Regions from separate parts of the Vibrio paucivorans genome, predicted to be linked through region 1. Evidence: riboswitches for the same ligand, from Rfam matches in the RefSeq annotation. Region 1 holds a riboswitch; the other holds the start of a gene.

Region 1 (4,428 bases):
AACAGCCAACGTTTTACCGGTTTGAACAGCAGCATCTGCAGAGCAAATGTCATCCCCATGGTTAAGCCAAGAAATAGCCCTAGAACGATTTCTTGCCCGGTAACCCAGGTATGCTTTAGCAATACGTCGTGGCGCTGTATCAGGCGTTCAAACACATCCAAAGGCGCTGGCAAAATGAAAGACGGCATATCAAACACCACCACAACCAACTGCCAAATTGCGACAATCACAGAACATGAAATCGCTACGCGCAGAGCTGGGTGAGAAACTCGTTCTTTCTTTTCCAATTTATTTGAAATGGCGGTTACACGGGTCATGCTACTCATAATCACGCTCCAAACTGTCTAGGATGCTTTGCTGGATCTGAGCACATTCGGCATCGAGCTTTCTTGGTGTCGGAGATTTAGGAACATCCAAACATACCGCCCGCGCTGGAGAGCCACTCATAATGTATAACTGCCCGGCTAGCCTGATCGCTTCTTGCGGATCGTGTGTGATCAACACTACCGTTTTCTCTTTTAACAGTTCACACGCCAAATTCTGTAAGCGGTGGCGTGTTACAGCATCAAGCGCAGAAAATGGTTCATCCATTAATACAATCGGTTTGTCTTGCATTAAGGTACGCGCAAGCGCGGCTCGTTGACGCATACCGCCCGATAACTGTTGTGGCAAGCTCTGAGCGTGGTCTCGCAAACCTACTTGCTCTAGCAATTCTAATGCTTTGGAGGTTAGCTGCTCCTTAGATAATGAACTCGCTTCACCAAATTGGCTGCTAAGTAGTACGTTATCTAGCACCGACAGCCATGGCATTAACAAATCCTGTTGTGCCATGTAAGCGATTTGCGAGTGCACTTCTGCCGATAGCGAATGCTGATTTTGGATTGAAACTGCGCCACGCCATTCGACTTTATCGCCGAGCAAACCGGCTAAATACCGCAGCAACGAGCTTTTACCACAGCCGCTCTTACCTAGTATGCAGGTCCAGTTTTTCGCTGGGATCTGCATAGTCAGTTTTTCGATCGTTGGTTGCGCGTTATCTAGATAGCGCAAGTAACCACCACGAATGTCGATGCATTCATCTAGGTTTTCCATCGCCTCACAATGACTCTGGTGACTGGCAGGCTGCTTTGTTGAATCAAGCTTCGTTGAATCAAACATGGTATTAGCGATTGCCTGCTTGGATTGCATAAAAGTGGTTAACCGGCCCATGGCCAGAACCGATATCCAGCTCATCGGCGTGAGCGATGGCTTCAGAGATGTACTTCTTGCCCAAAGCCGTCGCTGAGCTAAGGTCATTACCCTGCGCAAGGTACGATGCAATCGCTGAAGATAAAGTACAACCTGTGCCGTGAGTATTACGTGTTTCCACACGTTTTGCCGATAGTTGCTCGACTTCGTTCGCGGTAATCAAGAGATCATTACTGTTTTGATCTTTTTCTAGGTGACCACCTTTTAGCAATACAGCTTTAGCCCCAAGATTACGTAGCTCCGTAATCATATCTGTCATTGCTTGCTCAGTTTCAGGGACGTCACAACCAATTAACGCTGCACCTTCCGGTAGGTTTGGCGTAATAACATCAGCCAAAGGAAGTAACTCACTTTTTAGTGTCGTGATGGCCGATTGCTCTAAAAGAAGATCTCCACTCGTCGCAACCATCACTGGGTCTACCACTAAGAATTTCGGTGAGTATTGCTTAATCTTTTCTGCCACCACTTTAATGATGGAAGAGTCTGCAAGCATGCCAACTTTTACAGCGATTACGTTGAGATCGGTAAATACCGCGTCGAGCTGCTTCTCTACGTGCTCGAGTGGAATTGGAAAGATCGCGGATACGCCAAGTGTGTTCTGCGCTGTAATCGCAGTGATCGCGGAGCACGCATAGCTGCCTGTTGCTGAGATAGCTTTAATGTCAGCTTGAATACCGGCACCACCACCACTGTCTGAACCCGCAATGGTTAAAACAATCGGTGTGTTTACAGTATCGTTAGATGAAGAGTGCGGCATATAAGCTCCTAAGCAAGCGTGCAGGAACTTCTAGCCCTAGATCACGTGGCTATCGCCACAAGTGAGACAAGAGTGATAGTTCCCTACGCCAGTGTTAACTGAATCAGGTTCAACGGGTCTCGCTTTTGCGATCTCAGCCATTTGGCCCCCCGACTATGTTTCGCGATAATATCAATTTTGCGGCAAAGGGCAATGATTTAACCCAAATAAAAGAGCAGTTAATCATTAAATATTGCCTTAAGCCTGCTAAGTCCAACTTACATCGACTTACTGTGCTCGGATGTCGTGGCTCCATTGCTCGGCGATAAAGTCGATGAATTGCCTAACCACAGGTAATTGATAGCTACGGGATAGATACACGGCCCAAATCGCACTGCTCTGTAACGTGTATTCCGGTAGAATCCTGACGAGTTTTCCTTGCGCGATTAGCGGATTTGCTAAGTCACAAGGTAAACGAGCGATACCCTTTCCACGTAGGGCTGCCAACGAAATCATCATGGTATCGTTGGCAAACAAATTACCCTGTACTTTCACACTGACTGGCTGGTTGTCTTTTACGAAGTCCCAATGTGTTGCACCTAAATGACCAAAACAGTTATGAGCTTCGAGATCTTGGAGCTGAGTTGGTTCACCCTGTAATTGCAGGTATTGTGGTGATGCACATACGATGGAGTCGACATGCATAAGCCGACGTGCAATAAGAGTGTCATCAGGTTCAGCGGTATAGCGCAGTGCAATATCTAGCCTTTCTTCAACAAGCTGAGAAAACTGATCGCTGGCAACCACTTCAATAATCACGTCAGGGTGTCGTTCAGTGAATTCGGAAATCACATCCAGCAACATGGTTTGCGCGAGACCGATTGGCGCTGAAATGCGGATCTTCCCCTCTAAACGGTCGGAATGACTCAGCGCTTTTACTTCGAGCTCTGCAACTTCGTTCAATATGCTCTCGCAGTGTCGCAGAGCTTGCTCGCCAACCGAGGTTAAGCTGACCTTTCTTGTGGTCCTATGCAGCAGGCGCTGTTTTAACCAAGTTTCAATCTCTTGGACATGACGAGACACCTGCAATCGACTTAGATCGAGGTTCTCTGCTGCTTTGGTAAAACTGGCGCAGTTTGCTACCTCAACAAAGCTACGCATGGCGATCAACCTATCCATTTCTCACCCTAATTAGATAACCATTAAGATACAATATACATCTATTTTTGATATTTATTGCAAATAACTTAACCAATAAACTTTCTCCATCGTCAAAACACAACAACACATGGAGAACGACGTTATGAACATTGCAGTATTAGGCGCAACTGGATGGATTGGTGGTGAGATCGTAAAAGAGGCGGCTTCACGTGGTCACAACGTCATCTCACTAGTTAGAGATAAGAGCAAGGTTGACGGCTTATCAAACGTAGTTCGCACACTTGATATTGAATCTGAAGATTTTGATCTTGAGCAGGCTCTCACTGATGTAGACACACTAGTCGTATCCATTGGCGGACGTGCAGCGAACAACCATGGAATCGTGGCTAAATCGGCAAACCGACTGCTTGCCTCACTTGCAGAAACAAAGACACAACGCATAGTCTGGGTTGGCGGTGCCGGTTCACTGGAAGTCGCTCCAAACACACCATTAGTGACGATTCCAGAGTTTCCTGAAGAGTACAAACCAGAAGCCATCGCTCAAGGCGAAGCACTGAAAGTATTCCGCCAATATCAGGGACCAACAACGTGGACTTATATTAGTCCAGCGGCTGAGATTTTCCCTGGTGACAAACAAGGAAACTATAGAGTTGGTGGGGAACAATTACTTACGGACGAGCAAGGTAACAGCCGTATTTCGGTGACCGATTATGCTCATGCTTTGGTCGATGAATTGGAATCGGCTAAACATCTAAACCAAAGAATTGGTATTGCCTACTAAGCACTAACCTGACACTAAAGCCACTCCCTTACACTGGTTAGAGTGGCTTTATTATTGTGGCGCGACGTTATTGCGCAGCCATACGAGAACGGTACACGTTAACACTAAATATCACCATTACAGCGATGACAAATGGTAATACGTAAACGTTAAGCTTTTCCCAACCCACTGTCGCTTCCAGCCAGCCAGAAAGTAGCGCGGTGATGGTCACACAACCAAACACCACAAACTCATTAAAGGCCTGCGCTTTAGGTTTATTGTGTGCCGCGTATGATTGACTACACAAACTGGTTGCCGCGATAAACATGAAGTTCCACCCAACACCTAATAGCACAAGTGCCGAACGGAAATGCCAAATGCTTTGTCCATTAATGTTAATCATCACACACAGCACAAACAGCAACCCACCGGTCAATATCATCTTACGAGCACCAAACAACTCAATCAGCTTTCCGGTGAAAAATGCTGGGACAAACATCCCCAGTACATGCCATTCAATGAC
Region 2 (4,428 bases), on a different replicon from region 1:
AGTGATTTGCTATCAACCGCTGGATGGTAAAGCTCAGAGCCAGTTTCAAGGAACTCTTTGGACTTCTGACGCATACCTTCCAATGGATCGTCTAGCATTTTGATTTCTATCGCCTGATCTGCCGCGACTTGCTCCGTGTCTTTTGCGTATTCGCGAACCTCTTGAGAAATCTTCATTGAACAGAACTTAGGCCCACACATGGAACAGAAGTGCGCCACTTTTCCAGATTCCTGAGGCAGAGTCTCATCATGGAAAGCGCGGGCGGTTTCAGGGTCCAATGACAAATTAAATTGGTCTTCCCAACGGAATTCAAAGCGCGCTTTTGACAGAGCGTTATCGCGGATTTGTGCACCAGGGTGACCTTTTGCCAGATCAGCGGCATGAGCAGCCAATTTGTAGGTTATTAAGCCTGTTTTTACGTCTTCCTTGTTGGGTAGGCCTAAGTGCTCTTTTGGCGTCACATAGCAAAGCATTGCACAGCCGTACCAACCAATCATCGCAGCGCCGATTCCTGAGGTAATATGATCATAGCCAGGTGCTACATCTGTAGTTAATGGGCCAAGAGTATAGAAAGGTGCTTCGTGGCAATGCTCCAACTGTTCTTCCATGTTCTCTTTGATCATGTGCATTGGAACATGCCCAGGGCCTTCAATGATGACCTGTACATCGTACTCCCAGGCTACTTTGGTTAACTCGCCAAGGGTACGTAGTTCCGCAAATTGAGCTTCGTCGTTCGCATCTGCAATCGAGCCTGGACGTAAGCCATCACCAAGGGACAGCGCGACATCGTACTTAGCACAAATTTCACAGATCTCTCTAAAGTGAGTGTATAGGAAGCTTTCCTGGTGGTGAGCTAGACACCATTTCGCAATGATAGAACCACCACGAGACACAATGCCAGTCACACGCTTAGCTGTCATTGGGACATAACGCAGCAGCAAACCAGCATGGATAGTGAAGTAGTCAACCCCCTGCTCGGCTTGCTCTATCAAAGTATCTCGCATTACTTCCCAGTTAAGGTTCTCTGCAACACCATTTACTTTTTCCAGAGCTTGGTACATTGGTACAGTACCAATTGGCACAGGGCTATTACGTAGAATCCATTCACGAGTTTCGTGAATGTTTCGCCCAGTAGAGAGATCCATCACGGTATCCCCACCCCAACGCGTCGCCCAAACAAGCTTTTCTACTTCTTCTTCAATAGAAGAGCTCACCGAAGAGTTGCCAATGTTTGCATTTACTTTAACTAAGAAGTTACGGCCAATGATCATCGGCTCAGCTTCAGGGTGGTTGATATTGGATGGAATGATTGCGCGACCTTCAGCGACTTCTTTCCTAACAAACTCAGAAGTGATCTCTTTAGGTAGATTAGCACCAAAGTTCTGCCCTGGATGTTGATGGTTAAGTTGCTCATCAGCATACTTTCGACGCCCCATATTTTCGCGAATAGCGATATACTCCATTTCGGGTGTAATAATCCCCTTGCGAGCGTAATGAAGTTGGGTGACGCAAGAGCCTTCTTTCGCTTGGCGGATGCGCGGTAAATTGCCATAGCGCAGCTCATCTAGAGTTTCGTCTTCCAAACGAGATTTAGTATAAACAGAGCTCACATCATCAAGTAATTGAGTATCTTCACGCTCTTCAATCCAGTGTTCACGTAGCTTTGGCAACCCTTGGTATAGGTCAATGGTATGAGTAGAGTCGGTATAAACACCAGAGGTATCATAGACGTGAATTGGCTCATTAGGCTCAAAAACAGGTTCTTCTTTGGTACCGCCAATCAAGCTATCTGCTAGCTTAATTTCTCTCATTGGTACTTGGATATCGCTACGTGTTCCTTCTACGTAGACTTTAGATGAGTTTGGATATGGCTCTACCGACAATGAATCGATGAACTGTTTAGCTTCCAGTCTTGCTTGTTTACGACTCGACATAGCATTTTTCCTTGCGTGTAATTATTTACTTTGGATAAAAATGCTTGGCGGATTGATGCTACAAGAGCGATCACTCGGACGAGTAATCAGATGATAGAATAACCAGATGAATCTCTAGTTTAGTATCTTCTCTTGTTCCCTTCGCAGGTATTAGCCTGATCAGGTTCAACGGATCCCGAGTTAACGGTCTCAGCCTTATGGCACTCCGACAAGTGAATTTTATTATATGGAATCGAGTAGGATTTACAAACCCGATTTGTATACTTTTTGCTTAGTTTTTGTTCACGATTTGATCAACAACTGAAATCCTACCCAAGCGGCAGAAATACTAAGCACAACGTTGAGTAAGACATTCAATCCCATTTTGAAAAATGCGCCCTGCTGCATAAGCAACACGTTATCCATTGAGAAAGTTGAGAAAGTAGTCAGTGCACCTAGAAAACCTAAGCCTATAATTTGCCTCCAAGGTTCAGTCGCTAATAGTTCATTCTCAAACGCCGCGATTAGTAGACCCATAGCAAACGAACCAATTACGTTGACTGTGAGCGTTCCATATGGGAACCCTCTACCAAACAGTGCAACACATAGTTCGGAGACTAGATAACGTGAGCACGCACCAAATGCCCCACCTAATGCAATGAAGCCGAGTATTGATAGTTGTCCCATAATATTCCCCAAATTTTTGTATGGCTATTTTAGCGTTTGATACAAAATATGCGAGAAATCAAACTAACATACGTAGAATAATAACTTGATTACTCATCTACTTTTAAAAAGTTACAGGTGTCACTTAACTTCAATATAACCCATCAGCCCAGTCTTCATATGTTCAATGACATGACAGTGGTACATCCAACGCCCAGGGTTATCTGCGACAAACGCGGCCTTAGCCGTTCCGTTTTTACCGAGCAACACCGTGTCGGTATGGAATGGTTCTGATAGTTGTTTTCCATCAAGTTCCAATACGGTAAATGTATGTCCATGAAGATGGATCGGATGGTGATACTGAGTGACATTTCTTAGATTGAAGATATAAGTCTTGCCTAGCTCCAACGATGCTAATGGTGCGGGTATATTATCTTTACTCATACCTTCCCATGCACGCCGATTCGTCAGCCAAAATGTCGGCTTCGATTTACCATCTTTGCCCGTTGGAGATATAGCACCTTCCCATTCAAAAACAAAGTCAACCTGCTGAGCGTTTTTAATATCAAGCTCAGGTACGGGGTTTAGTGGCAAAGCAGGGAGTTCCTTACCTTTTGGTAGGCTGGAATCGATAATCTCAAATTCACATAGTGGGAAAGGAAATCGCCCTTTCATGTGTCGGACGTATACGCGCTTCCCAGGCTCTGGCGCGATTAAGCCGACATCAAACCTCATTCCTGGCCCTATCTTATGCTCAGATAGCTTATAGGGGCTTCTAATGGGGTTCCCATCTATTGCAATTACCCAAGCTTCTGCACCTTCAATAGCTATAGGGTAGGTAATTGTATTATCGACGTTAGCAATGCGCAGCCTCACTGTCGCATTGGATTTAAGAGTATAAGCAGGCTCATGTACACCATTCACTGTTCCCCACTCGCCCGGAGTCCCCATTCGAGCGCTAAGGCGAGGAATCATTAAATCTTTCCACTGACCTTGTTTATCTAAATGCCAGTGTTTGAGCATCAAGTCATATTCTTCATCAAACTCAACAGGAATTGCTTCTTCAACCACAATCAACCCAACGAGCCCCATTCCCAGCTGCTTAACGCTGTTCATATGCGGGTGGTACCAAAATGTACCGGCATCTGGTGGAGTAAATTCATAATCAAAGGTTTCACCTGGCATGATAGGAGGTTGACTTAAAAAAGGCACACCATCCATTTCAATAGGGATTCTTAAACCATGCCAGTGAATTGTCGTTGGCTCAGAGAGTCCATTAGTAAAACGGATCACTACCTTTTCACCTTGCCTACAACGAATTGTAGGTGCAGGGATGGTACCGTTAAAGGCAAGTACACTGGTCTTATTGTCACCAACCAAGCGTGCAGTAGAAGGCTCAGCAGTAAGATAAAAAATTTTGTTGGAACCCTCGTTTTGTATCTTGGTTAATGAGCAAGCAGGCAATGCAAATAGAGCGGCTACAGCTGAAGAACAGCGCAGAAAATTCCGGCGAGTTGTATCCATCAAAACAATCCATTCTAGTGAAATATCACAATTTTATATCACTAATGAAAATCATTCTTAATAAGGCGTTATAAATGTGGGTGGTGTCTTAACAGACTTAAGGGTGACGACAAATACCATAAAGAGTTATAGCTACTAATTAGATATAAGAATAAAGAGAGCCGAATACTAGTAGTATTTTTATATTAGCGTAAACGAAAAAGCCCAGTCTTTTGACTGGGCTTTTTAATAAATAGCGAGTAGTTGAAACTCAAATTTTCCGACTCTGTATGACAGATCGCATTCCTTTGAACATCACCTAACTGACTGAACGACTACTCTGTTT

What was found. A riboswitch is a leader RNA that binds a small molecule or an ion and turns the genes downstream of it on or off. The one in region 1 is predicted to bind thiamine pyrophosphate.
Region 2: another riboswitch for thiamine pyrophosphate. It lies ahead of thiC (phosphomethylpyrimidine synthase ThiC); the one in region 1 lies ahead of thiD (bifunctional hydroxymethylpyrimidine kinase/phosphomethylpyrimidine kinase).

The regions. Positions count from the first base shown of each region.
Region 1 covers NZ_CM133231.1:540,839-545,266, forward strand. Annotated here, with positions in the region: gene ACXABW_RS17615 (ABC transporter permease) at 1-326, opposite strand, end outside; gene ACXABW_RS17620 (ABC transporter ATP-binding protein) at 319-1,092, opposite strand; gene thiD (bifunctional hydroxymethylpyrimidine kinase/phosphomethylpyrimidine kinase) at 1,163-2,005, opposite strand; TPP riboswitch at 2,069-2,167, opposite strand; gene ACXABW_RS17630 (LysR family transcriptional regulator) at 2,273-3,163, opposite strand; gene ACXABW_RS17635 (NAD(P)-dependent oxidoreductase) at 3,288-3,926, shown strand; gene ACXABW_RS17640 (MFS transporter) at 3,994-4,428, opposite strand, start outside.
Region 2 covers NZ_CM133230.1:3,270,488-3,274,915, forward strand. Annotated here, with positions in the region: gene thiC (phosphomethylpyrimidine synthase ThiC) at 1-1,934, opposite strand, end outside; TPP riboswitch at 2,054-2,152, opposite strand; gene crcB (fluoride efflux transporter CrcB) at 2,217-2,600, opposite strand; gene ACXABW_RS14950 (multicopper oxidase domain-containing protein) at 2,721-4,103, opposite strand.